DNA from 3 places in the Leuconostoc sp. UCMA20149 genome. Region 3 is predicted to be linked to each of the others. Evidence: predicted binding sites of a transcription regulator. Region 3 holds the regulator's gene; each other region holds the start of a gene.
What was found. The regulator HrcA, encoded in region 3, represses chaperone genes, less so after heat shock. The targets are predictions, from matches to a motif close to TTAGCACTCNNNNNNNNNGAGTGCTAA.
Positions count from the first base shown of each region.

Region 1 (4,568 bases), on a different contig from region 3:
ATCATACCTGGCATACCACCTTGTGGCATTGCAGGTGCTTCTTCTTTAGGTTGTTCTGCAACAACTGCTTCAGTTGTTAGCAACAAAGCTGACACTGAGGCGGCATTTTGCAAAGCTGAACGCGTTACCTTGGTTGGATCAACGATACCAGCAGCAATCATATCAACCCACTCGTCAGTAGCAGCATTGTAACCAAAGCCTTCTTTTTGATCTTTGAGCTTGTTGACAATGACTGAGCCTTCCAAGCCTGCGTTTTCAGCAATTTGGCGAACTGGTGATTCAAGCGCCTTAATCACTGTGTTAATACCAGTCTGCACATCACCAGTTTCAGACAATGCCTCAACAGCTGAAATGGCGTTAACCAAGGCTGTACCACCACCAGCAACGAATCCTTCTTCAACGGCAGCACGTGTCGCATTCAAAGCATCTTCAATACGATACTTACGTTCTTTCAATTCAGTTTCTGTGGCCGCACCAACATTAATGACGGCAACACCACCAGCTAACTTTGCCAAACGTTCTTGTAACTTTTCACGATCAAAGTCAGAAGTTGTTTCTGAAATTTGTTGTTTCAAAGTTACCACACGTTCTGCTGTAGCTTGCTTATCACCAGCACCTTCAACAATAGTTGTATTGTCCTTAGTAACATTAACCTTAGCAGCTGATCCGAGTTGTTCGATTGTAACATCTTTCAAGTTTAGACCAAGATCATCGGTAATTACTGTACCACCAGTCAAAATGGCAATATCTTCAAGTTGCGCCTTACGACGGTCACCAAATCCAGGTGCTTTTACAGCTACAACGTTGAATGTACCACGCATCTTGTTCAAAACCAATGTTGGCAATGCTTCACCAGTAATATCGTCAGCAATGATCAACAAAGCACGACCTTGTTCAACGACACTCTGCAAAACTGGCAAAATGTCTTGAATGTTACCAATCTTCTTGTCAGTGATCAAGATATATGGATTGTCCAAGTTGGCTTCCATCTTGTCATTATCAGTAACCATGTATTGTGACATATAACCGCGATCAAATTGCATACCTTCAACAACGTCCAATGTTGTTTCAATACCCTTTGATTCTTCAATTGTAATGACACCGTCGTTGCCGACTTTGTCCATTGCTTCAGCAATCAAATGACCAACTTCTTCATTAGCAGCTGAAATTGAAGCAATTTGGGCAATTTCATCTTTAGTGTTGACCGTATGTGACATTTCGTGCAACTTGGCAACTGCTGCCGCCGTTGCTTTTTCAATACCAGTGCGAATACCAACAGGATTAGCACCTGCCGTCACGTTTTTCAGACCTTCACCAACGATAGCTTGCGTCAAAACTGTGGCTGTTGTTGTACCATCACCGGCGATGTCGTTAGTTTTTGAAGCAACTTCAGCAACTAACTTAGCGCCCATATTTTCAAAGTGATCTTCTAATTCGATTGCCTTAGCAATTGTCACACCATCGTTAGTAATGGTTGGTGCACCATAAGATTGCTCTAAGACAACATTACGACCTTTAGGTCCAATTGTTGTTTTAACTGTATCAGCTAACTTATCAACGCCGGCCTTCATCTTAGAACGTGCGTCTTCTGAAAACTTTAATTCTTTAGCCATGATTTAACTATCTCCTTTGATTTGATTATTATTCAACGATTGCAACAATGTCTTTTTCATGAAGTGACAAGTAATCTTGTCCTTCAAATGACACTTCTTGCCCTGCATACTTATCAAACAAGACTTCATCGCCTACTTTAACTGTCAAATCGCGAATTGTGCCATCATTCAAGACATAACCCGTTCCCGCAGCTACAACTTTGCCAGTAACAGGCTTGTCTTTAGCATTACTTGCCAACACAATCCCACCGACAGTTTGTTCTGCAGCTTCCGTTACTTCAATAATCACACGATCACCTAATGGCTTCAACATGGATTCATACCTCCGAGATTTTTTTCGCTTTAGCACTCTATATATGTGAGTGCTAACTACAACTATTAGTATATCACGCTGGTTGCAAATGTCAACATTTTTTGATTGAAAATATCAAAATTCAACGTCTATTTTTAAATAAAAAACTCGTCGGTCTTTTTATCACCCACGAGTTATGATTCTATTGGTAAATATTTTTTTGAGCGGTAAACTAATCAACAAAATCGTTGACAAAATGAGTAAAATGCCAATCAACTACAAGCTTCTCAAGTGAGTCCCTAGTAATGTCACCGACAAGGTCGTTGCTACTAACGGTTCAATCGTGCCCAGCAAACTAGCAGACGATGGTTTTAGACCTGCTAGGCTCATGACGTACAGTGCATACGGTATCAACGTTCCAAATAAAACAATTGCGAGAACAATCCAGAAATCTTGCCAGTCAACAGCCCTCGAAATATGCCACACTGGATGTATGAAATTAGCGACCAGTCCACCTATTAATAATCCCCAACCCACAATAACTAAAGGTGGGGTTTGATGTAACAGCGGTTTTGGGATCAAGGTATACCCTACCAAACCAAACGCTGATATAATACCCCAATAAAGTGCTCTTGGATTGATTTTCAGATGGTTAATGTCACCATTAGTTACTAACAAGAAGACACCCAATAATGCCAAAACAATCGCAACAAACTCAACGCGCGATGGCCACCGTTTACTAAATATACTCATCAACACAACAATGATCGCCGGTCCGAGTGATTGCAACACTGTTGCTGTGGCTGCATCCCCATAATAAACCGACAAAAAGAAACTTGATTGCGCCAGCAAAACACCAAAAAGACCAAACAAAATGATCAAAAATGCTGTGTTTTTATGCCGCCAAACCGAAAAAACAGCCTCTTTAGTAAAGAAAGTCAGCACACAAAGTAAAATCGCACCTGCACACAACATTCTAACGCCCACTAGCCATTCTGGTGCCACCGTCGCTTGTCGAAATAAAATACTAGCCAGTATGCCACTAATACCAAATAAAGTTGCACTGATAATACCACAAATTATACATTTAAAAGATGACATATCATGACCCTCAATCCCCAAATTAAAAAATTCACACGTGATTTTATATTATCACATTTTTTATTAAGATTGCAGTATCAATGATAAAAATGTCATTTTATGGTCAACAGTTATGAAATTAGTTGACAAGTTAATGTTAGTGACCGTTGCGCCGATAACATATCAAAACCATTATGCCGATAAAATTTTTCAGCCGGCGTATGACTTTCTGTCTCTAAAATAATGGCAGGAATATCATTTTTTATCAAATCATTTTTGATTGAAGCGAGTAATTCAGTTCCAACGCCTTGTCCTTGATAGTTCGCATCAACAAAAAAATTATCCAACTGATATTCAACACCCAAATGCCAAGGTTTCACATACCCTAGTGCCATGGCTATGATATGGTCAGATTTTTTATAAACATAGCAGCGATTAGTATTCATTTGTAAAAGACGTGTGATATAGCGAAAAATATCGTCATAGTCATTCTGCTCACACCAAGGTGCCTTCGAAAATACGTCAATATATAACGTTGTTGCTTGTGCAATGTCGTCAGTAGTCAAAAATGTAATTTCGGGTTTCATAATGTTTTTTCCTCATTAAACATCTTAGCATATTCATAAAAAAACAAAAAAGACATGAATGGCTAATTCATACCTTTAAAGAAATGTACCGCCATGCGCTTCACTAATGTCATACGCAATTGTGAACGCCTCGGGATCAACCTCGTGAATGCCTCGTAGAAAATGATTGTATTCTTGATTGTCCAAGACAACCATCAACATTTCTCGGCCATCACCCATGTAACCGCCTCTAACATCCATAATCGTAAAACCCTTGTCCCCATCTAGCAAATACTGTTTTAATTCGTCAATTCGCTCATTAGTCGTAATATAAACCATTTTGCGTCGGTCTAAACCTGTCTCAATATAATTCATCACAAACGCCGTGATTACCAATGAAAACAATGCTAAAATAAGCGCTTCAAGCCCTTGCGTCACTAAATTACCTAATGACACTACTGTATCAATTGCTAGTAAAGACAAGGCTGGTGTAATACGAAAGTATTTTTTTAGAATCATCGGTGGAACAGCTGTACCGCCACTCGAAGCATCAATACGATACAAAAGTGCGACACCAACAGCAAAAATACTGCCACCAACCAAAACAGCTAAGGTACGATCTGTTAGAATTTGAAAACTAGGTGTAATTTTCAGTAAAACAGGTAATAAAAAACTGCCCAACGCAATGCGGGCTGTGGTGCCACGATCCAAAAAGATTGCCGCCAAAACAATCATGATCATATTAACTACTAATACCGTAATGGCACGATCGACGCCGGTTAATTCATTGACCAAAATAGCAAAACCTGTGGCGCCACCTGCAGCAACCTTTGCCGGCGCGTAGAAGAAGTTAATGCTAACAGCCACAATTTCTAAGGCTAGAATAATCGTAAAATATCGTATAATTTGACTTTTTTGTAATTGCTTCATCTAGTGTCCTACTGACGTCTTAAGCGTCCTTTTGTTTCTTAAAGCGCGCCAACACACTGCGCCACAGCGTCGGCTGGCGCAACACTT
Region 1 is NZ_VJYC01000010.1:41,697-46,264, reverse strand. Features, by position in the region: gene groL (chaperonin GroEL) at 1-1,613, opposite strand, end outside; gene groES (co-chaperone GroES) at 1,642-1,926, opposite strand; gene FF105_RS08260 (EamA family transporter) at 2,182-3,006, opposite strand; gene FF105_RS08255 (GNAT family N-acetyltransferase) at 3,117-3,572, opposite strand; gene FF105_RS08250 (YitT family protein) at 3,648-4,481, opposite strand; gene FF105_RS08245 (DUF956 family protein) at 4,501-4,568, opposite strand, start outside.
Region 1: a site for HrcA is predicted at 1,956-1,982, ahead of groES (co-chaperone GroES). Genes of this name have one in related genera too.

Region 2 (4,568 bases), on a different contig from region 3:
CCAATCTGAGAAACTGCAACCATCACCGTCGTGATGTTGCCCAAATCAGCAGCTGGTTCAATATAGATTTTCTTTGACAAACCATAATCATCAGTGCTGACTTTAGCAACTTTTCCAACGTATAAACCAGCAGGAATAACACCACCGAGTCCCGATGTTTCGACTAAGTCACCTTTTTTGATTTTATTATCAGAAGTCACCTGTCCCATGATCAACTGATTTTTTTCACGATTAAAGCTTGTTACAATGCCATTAACATCCCCATTGTCACCTTTTATAGTGATAGCAAATCGATTAGCATCAGAACTTGTATCAGAAATTAAAGCGACTTTTGAGTTAGTGGTATTAACTTCACTAATACGTCCAATAATACCAGCGCCAGCAAGAACCGGCATACCCTTTTTTAAGCCAGCGTTCGAACCCTGATTAATAACAAGCTGTGATTGCCAGGTAGTTGGCGAGCGGCTAATTGTTACAGCTGATATTGTTTTATAATCTGTTAACGTTGCTTTCAATTTTAACTGTTCTTTAAGAGACTTATTTTCTTCTTCTACAGTTTGAAGCCTAACTTTGTCTTGCGCAAAAGCATCAATTTTTGCTTTTAAGGCTTTATTTTCTTCAAAAGTATCAAGCAAGTTTCCAATGCTGTTGGCTGTCCGACCGATTGCCGTTGTAGGAACAGCAATAACGCGACTGACGCCCCCAGCCAAATCATTCCCAAACCTCTGCAAAAAAGGGGGCGTATTTGTGCGTTTAGCCCACCAATTTGATCCTGCTATTAAACTAACGATCACAATAATGCTAACAATCAATGTGACTACAGTACGTGATGAAAATATTTTTTTCATGTTTTTCCCCAAAACGTGAAGTAGCAGCGTATGCCACTAACCGCAAAATAACTTAAAAATATAAAAGCGTAGCGCAAGCGCCACGCTCTAAAACACAAAATTAAGATTAACTTTGTCGCATGACATCAATTGACTTTAATGCCTCTCCAGTACCAATCGCCACAGCATCTAGTGGTTCGTTAGCAATCAGAACAGGTACTTTAGTCGCTTCCTGAATAATTTTATCCATGTCGCGCAACAATGCCCCGCCACCAGTTAGAACCATTCCGTGATCAATCACATCAGCTGCCAACTCAGGCTGTGTTGATTCCAAAGTCTCACGAATAGCTGCAACAATTTCTTGCACTGGCTCTTGAATAGCAGCAGCAACATCTTCCGCTGTAACATCAATTGTTTTTGGTAATCCTGTCAGCAAATCGCGACCACGTACGGTTGCATTGGGTAAAGTACGCGCCAAATCTAGTGACGCAGCACCAATTTCAATTTTCAAGCGTTCGGCAGTTGGTTCACCAATCGTAACGTTGTACTTATTACGTACAAAATTGGCAATTGCTTCATCTAACTTGTCACCAGCAATACGAATTGAGCGACTCGATACAATACCGCCTAGAGAAATTGTCGCAACATCCGTTGTACCACCACCCATGTCAACAACCATTGAACCAGTAGGATCCATAACGGGCAACCCTGCTCCAACGGCAGCGGCAAAAGGTTCTTCAATAACGTAGGCATCGCGTGCACCTGCAACGCGAGCAGCGTCAATTACAGCACGCCGTTCAACTGCTGTCACGCCAGAAGGTACACCAATGGTAACATATGGCTTACCTATACGACCCCCAAGGGCTTTTTGCAAATAATAACGAATCATTGCAACTGTTGTATCATAGTCAGCAATAACACCATCTCGCATTGGTCTAATAGCCGCAATACTAGCTGGTGTGCGACCCAACATATCTTTTGCCTCTGAACCGACTGCAACTACTTCGTTTGTTTGAGTGTTACGCGCGACAACTGAAGGCTCACGCAAAACAATGCCACGACCTTCAATATATACATAAGTGTTTGCGGTACCTAAATCAATACCGACATTGCGTTGTCCAAATGAAAATGCCACGTCACTGCCCCTTTAATTGCCATTTAAAATACTATTATTTTTTACTTAACTTATAACATTGTAGCATAAAAAACCTGCTTTTCGTATACTAATTTGCACGGACATACGTCACCTGACCGTGGGCGTGTGCAACACCTCGAATCGCATTTTGGTACGCAAATAACGCCCACGCCTTTTGGAATGCTGGAAAGTTCTCGGGGTTGATTTTAATTTCATCTATCTTGCCATCACGCAAGTCATTCAATGCTATTGTGTAATCCATGTTTCACCTCAACTACAATTGTAACACGTTTTATTTTTAGCACTCATTATTACAGAGTGCTAATTCAATGAACTTTTTTGCTTGCTTTATGTTATAATAGTCTTATAACCTATGAAAGGAGAGTATGGCTTTCAATATCGTACAAGCCATACATATAGTAAATATGGCACAACAAGATCCCTTTGGTTTTAATAACTTAGACGACATGTTCCGCGCTATGAACGAGCAAATGGCACAGGTTCAAGGTCAACAAAATACACAATCAAAAAAGAATAAAAATAGCAAACATCAATTGCTGGATGAATACGGCATTAACCTAACTCAACAAGCTCGTGACGGTAAGCTCGACCCCGTTATTGGACGTGGCAATGAAGTATCACGAACAATTGAAATTTTAAATCGACGTACAAAAAACAATCCCGTACTTATTGGTGAGCCTGGAGTTGGTAAAACAGCAGTTGTTGAAGGCTTGGCCTTAGCTATTGTGGCAGGAAAAGTACCCGATAAGCTTCAACAAAAAGAAGTTATTCGTCTCGACATGTCAGCTTTGGTTCAAGGAACGAGCATGCGTGGGCAATTTGAAGCAAGAATGCGACAATTGATGAAAGAAGTGACTGACAATGATGATGTCATTTTATTTATCGATGAAATTCATGAAATTATGGGCGCTGGTAACGCAGAGGGCGGAATGGATGCTGGCAATATTTTAAAGCCAGCTCTGGCTCGTGGTGAATTTCAATTAATTGGTGCCACCACCTTAAATGAGTATCGTAAAATTGAAAAAGATGGCGCAATCGCTCGCCGTTTTCAACCAGTCCAAGTTGAAGAACCATCTAAAGAAGAAACACTCACAATTTTGCAAGGAATTCGCCAACGATATCAAGATTATCATCATGTCATTTACACAGATGATGCCTTAAAGGCTGCCGTTGATTTATCCGATCGTTACATTCCAGAACGTTTTTTACCCGACAAGGCCATTGACTTGATTGATGAAGCTGGTTCACGTAAAAACTTAACTATGAATGTTGCTGATCCACAAACGATTCAAGGTAAAATCGACGCCGCCGATCGTCTCAAGCAAGAAGCAATTGACAAGGAAGATTTTGAAAAAGCTAGTTATTGGCGTGATCAAGTGAATCAACTCGAGTCACAAAAAGCACAAGTTGAGGCACATCCCGAAATGTCGAAACCACAAAACATTAATGAAAAAGACATTTTAGATATCGTTGAAGAAAAAACAGATATTCCGGTTGGCGAATTGAAAGAAAATGAAGCCAATCAACTACAAGATCTGGATAAAAATTTGTCCAAACACGTTATTGGTCAAGAAAATGCTGTTGAAACTGTCGCTAAAGCAGTGCGCCGAAACAGGATTGGTTTGACAAAATCGGGTCGCCCTATTGGCTCATTTTTATTTGTCGGTCCAACCGGCGTCGGTAAAACCGAAACTGCAAAGCAGCTTGCCAAAGAAATGTTTGGCAGTGAAGATGCAATGATTCGTTTTGATATGTCAGAATACATGGAAAAACACACTGCCTCAAAAATGATTGGTGCGCCTGCGGGGTACGTTGGTTATGAAGAAGCCGGTCAACTTACTGAGCAGGTTCGCCGTCACCCATATTCTCTGGTGCTATTTGACGAAGTTGAAAAAGCACATCCCGATATTATGAATATGTTCTTACAAATTCTAGACGATGGTCGCTTGACAGACGCCCAAGGTCACGTGGTTAGCTTTAAGGACACAATTGTTATTATGACATCTAATGCCGGTTCAACAGATACTGGTAATTCACCTGTTGGCTTTGCACAAGCGGACACTCAAAATCGACTGATGCAGCGTCTAGCAAATTATTTTAGACCTGAATTTTTGAATCGTTTTGATGATATCGTTGAATTTCAACCCCTATCACAGGATGACTTGCTTAAGATTGTTGATTTATTGTTGCACAATATGAACGATAATTTATCAGAAAACGGTCTACACATTGAAGTGAGTGATTCTGCAAAAAAGCAGTTAGTATCTTTAGGATATGATCCTTCAATGGGTGCTCGTCCGTTGCGGCGAGTGTTACAAGACAAAATTGCCGATGGCATTGCTGATTATTATCTGGCTCATCCAAATGTCCATCAATTGTATGCCGATTGGCAAGACCAAGACTTTACCATTAACGAAGTTCAAAACGAGCCAGCCCGAATTGAAAAGTAAATTGAAGACCTGCGGGTCTTTTTTTGTTTGTGATATAATGGTGACATATTCAAAGGGGATTATTCTATGGCAAATACTGCACCCGTATGGGTTTACGATAAAGATATTGCAACGGGTGAACTATTACAGGAACCA
Region 2 is NZ_VJYC01000002.1:44,100-48,667, forward strand. Features, by position in the region: gene mreC (rod shape-determining protein MreC) at 1-848, opposite strand, end outside; gene FF105_RS02265 (rod shape-determining protein) at 955-1,962, opposite strand; gene FF105_RS02270 (hypothetical protein) at 2,051-2,224, opposite strand; gene FF105_RS02275 (ATP-dependent Clp protease ATP-binding subunit) at 2,388-4,433, shown strand; gene FF105_RS02280 (MucBP domain-containing protein) at 4,500-4,568, shown strand, end outside.
Region 2: a site for HrcA is predicted at 2,261-2,287, ahead of FF105_RS02275 (ATP-dependent Clp protease ATP-binding subunit). Genes of this name have one in related genera too.

Region 3 (4,568 bases):
TGACACGGACGATGGGTAGTGGATTCACATTGAGTGAAGCTCATGACTTATTAGAGGTGGAAAAGCTTGCACCAGATGATTTACGTCAGACGATTGTGCCGATCAAAGATATTTTGACTTGGCCTACTCACGTTCTCTCAGATGATGAATGGTTTGCCGTTAGAAATGGTCAAAAAATTGCCGATTGGGAACCAAGTTCATTTTTGAAACAACTTTATTATAACGATAAATTAAAAGCAGTCTATCAGTATGATGACAGTGAGCACGTTTGGCGTTCGCGTTATGTATTTGATAATCAATAAATATGACAGATATAATTAAACTTCACTATCCAATTCAAAATGATGTCGAGCCAATGCAACAAGTTGTTGCGATGGGCTTTTTTGACGGCGTTCATCAAGGCCACCAATCGGTAATCAGACATGCTAAGCGCGAAGCTGAGAAACGTCACGTTCCACTCGCTGTATTAACATATGATCCTCATCCGATTGTCGCTTTCAAAATGTTAACCCAACCATTACGATACCTAACCCCGTTGGATCAAAAAATTGAACTGATGTCTGTACTAGGTGTTGATCGCGTGTATGTCATGCGTTTTACATCTGCACTTGCGAATTTATCAGCACAACAATTTGTGGATGAGATATTAATGCATTTAAACCCCGTGGCAGTTGTTGCTGGATTTGATCACTTGTATGGTCCGGCACATACCAATAGTGACATGACGCATTTACAAGGTTATGCTGGCAAACGATTTGAAGCAATTACTGTGCCAAAATGCAGCTTAGACGATCAAAAAATTGGTTCTTCACGAATCAGGAAATTACTTGACGATGGAGATGTTGATGAGGCGGCGAAACAATTGGCGCGAATCCACACGACAACGGGGATGATTGTTCATGGCGAGGCGAGAGGGCGCGAACTAGGTTTTCCAACTGCTAATATTCAAACGCCAGAACAAGAATGGCTACCAGGAATTGGCATCTATGCCGTCAAAATTGAAATTGCGGGTCAGTGGTTTATTGGCATGGCAAGCATTGGCAGAAACGTCACTTTTGGTGACAACAGACCAGTGACGGTGGAAATCAACATTTTAAATTTTCATAATGAAGTTTATGGTGAAGCAGTTAAGGTAGCCTGGTATCATCGTTTGCGCGGTGAGGTTAAATTCAATAATGCCGAGGAACTAATTGAACAACTTATTAAAGACCAAACGGCGACGCAACAATATTTTGAGACACTTGAAGAATAATCAAGTGTCTTTTTTGGCACTCTTATAAAAAGAGTGCCAAAAAGGGTTGCTTTTTTGAAAAATAGGTGTATCATAAAAGATGTTAGCAGTTAAAAAAAAGAGTGCTAAAAGGAGTGATGAGATGGCACTGACCGACAGACAAAAGTTAATTTTGAGTGCTATCATTTATGAATATACTCAGACTGCTCATGCGGTTGGTTCAAAAAGCCTGCAAGAGCAACTTAATATTAAAGTGAGTTCTGCTACTATTCGTAATGAGATGGCGACACTAGAAGCTGATGCTTTTATCAAAAAATTACACACTTCTGCGGGTCGAGTGCCATCTTACGAGGGTTATCGGTATTATCTTGACCATTTGATGGTCACCCGCAAGGCTTCTCCGCAAGATGTTCGTGCTGTTATTCAATCTTTCCGAGGCAATTTCCATGAAATTGATGACTTGTTGGATGAAACAGCAAGAACACTTTCAGCACTAACTGGCTATACGGCTTTAATTCTTAAACCTAAGCGTGTGGATATTAAAGTTTCTGGCTTCCGTCTCGTACCATTAGAGGGGCACCAATTAATTGCGGTTCTTGTGACTAATGACGGTAAGGTAACAAGCCAAACTTTCAAACTACCAAACGAAATGGCAATTGAATCTTTGGAGGGCATGGTTAAATACATTAACGAGCAGATGGTTGGTCGACCAGTTAATGATGTTCTAAAAATGATGCAATCTGATGAGTTGCCGACTCAAATGAGTCGCATGATTCAAACGCCGGCGGCGTTCTTGCAATTGTTTGGTGATGTATTGGCTCGTTCCGTTGGCGATAATGTTCATATTGGTGGCAGGCTCAACGTCCTTGATTTCAGTGGTGAAACTGGTGTTAATAATATTAAGCAACTGCTTGAGTTTCTCACTAATGCAAGAGCGGTTAGGCAAATTGTGACACCCTCCGCGCAAGTCCAAATTAAAATTGGTCGAGAAATTGGCGAAAAACTGCTTTCCAATTTCAGTTTGGTTACGCGAGATTTCTTGGTACCTAATCAAGGTAGTGGTGTTATTGCTTTACTTGGTCCAATACCGATGGCGTATAGTAAAAATGCGTTACTAATTGACGCTTTCGGAGAAGCACTAAGTCAAAAGATGATTGAATATACATAATTTAGGAGGTCACACCTGTGACAGATAAAAACGAAGAAGTGGTTGAAGAACAAGTTGTTGACGACGAGGCGACAACGCAAGAAGTTGAAGCTGATGTTGATGACTTGCAGACTGATGTCGATCCAAGACAGTCACAAATTGATGAGCTGACTGCCAAGGTTACTGAATTAGAAGATAAATTACTTCGATCTCAAGCAGAAATTCAAAATATTCAGCAACGTAATGCACGTGAACTGCAAAGTATTCGTAAATATGACGGACAACGCTTAGCAACGTCAGTGTTGCCAGCAGTTGATAACTTAGAACGTGCTTTGGCAGTTGAAGCGGATGACGCAGTTGCTAAGCAAATTAAGACAGGTGTTGAAATGACACTTAAAACATTGACTCAGGCTCTAACGGATAATGGTATTGCTGCAACAGGTAAAGTTGGCGACACTTTTGATCCGACGAAACATCAGGCCATTCAATCTGTTGACAGTGATGAAGTTGAAGTAGATCAAATCGCACAAGTTTTGCAAAAAGGTTATACATTGCAAGACAGAGTTTTGCGCCCAGCGATGGTTGCGGTTGCAAAATAATTACTATGGTGATTCAGCGCTGGCACCACACCTTAAAAAGACTAACTAATTAATTAAAAAGTAAAGGAAGAATATATTCATGTCAAAAATTATTGGTATTGATTTAGGAACTACAAACTCAGCTGTTGCCGTCCTTGAAGGTGGCGAACCAAAGATTATTACGAACCCAGATGGTGGTCGCACCACACCTTCAGTTGTGTCATTTAAAAACGGTGAGAGCCAAGTTGGTGACGTGGCTAAGCGCCAAGCTATTACAAACCCAGACACAATCATTTCAATTAAGTCACACATGGGTGAAGCTGGTTACAAGGTTAAAGCCAATGGTAAAGACTATACACCACAAGAAATTTCAGCAATGGTTTTGCAATACATCAAAGGATATGCTGAAGACTACTTGGGTGAAAAAGTTGATAAAGCAGTAATTACAGTGCCTGCTTACTTTAATGATGCACAACGTCAAGCAACTAAAGACGCTGGTAAGATTGCCGGTTTGGAAGTTGAACGTATCATTAACGAACCAACTGCAGCTGCTTTGGCGTATGGCTTAGATAAATTAGACAAAGATGAAAAGATTTTAGTTTATGATTTGGGTGGTGGAACATTTGATGTTTCTATTCTTGAATTAGGCGATGGCGTCTTCGAAGTATTGTCAACAAATGGTGATACTCACCTTGGTGGGGATGATTTCGATAACAAAATCATTGACTACTTAGCAGCGCAATTTAAAGCTGAAAATGGCATTGATTTGAAAGATGACAAGTTGGCTTTGCAACGTTTGAAGGATGCCGCTGAATCAGCAAAGAAGACATTGTCTTCAGCTAACGAAGCACAAATCGATTTGCCATTTATTGCTTCAGGTGATCAAGGCCCATTGCACTTGCAAACATCTTTGACACGTGCTAAGTTTAATGAATTGACAGCTGATTTGGTTAAGAAAGCGGAACAACCAGTTTTGAATGCTTTGAAGGATGCGGGCTTGTCATTCTCAGACATTGATGAAGTGATTTTGAATGGTGGCTCAACACGTATTCCAGCCGTTCAAGAATCAGTTAAAAAATTGACTGGCAAAGAACCAAACCATTCAATCAACCCTGATGAAGCTGTTGCTTTAGGTGCTGCTGTTCAAGGTGGTGTGATTACTGGTGATGTTAAAGATGTTGTGTTGCTTGATGTGACGCCTCTATCATTAGGTATTGAAACTATGGGTGGTGTCTTCACAAAGTTGATTGATCGCAACACTACGATACCAACATCAAAGTCTCAGGTCTTCTCAACTGCGGCTGATAATCAACCTGCAGTTGATATTCATGTGTTGCAAGGTGAACGTTCAATGGCTGCTGATAATAAAACATTAGGACGCTTCCAATTGTCAGATATTCCAGCTGCAAAGCGTGGTGTACCACAAATTGAAGTGACATTTGATATTGATCGTAATGGTATTGTAAATGTCTCTGCCAAGGATTTGGGTACTCAAAAAGAGCAAAAGATTACTATCCAAGCCGCCGGTGGTTTGTCTGATGAAGAAATTGAACAAATGATGAATGATGCTAAGGCCAACGAAGAAGCCGATGCTAAGAAGAAAGAAGCGGTT
Region 3 is NZ_VJYC01000005.1:21,527-26,094, forward strand. Features, by position in the region: gene truB (tRNA pseudouridine(55) synthase TruB) at 1-302, shown strand, start outside; gene ribF (riboflavin biosynthesis protein RibF) at 305-1,252, shown strand; gene hrcA (heat-inducible transcriptional repressor HrcA) at 1,374-2,399, shown strand; gene grpE (nucleotide exchange factor GrpE) at 2,417-2,977, shown strand; gene dnaK (molecular chaperone DnaK) at 3,057-4,568, shown strand, end outside.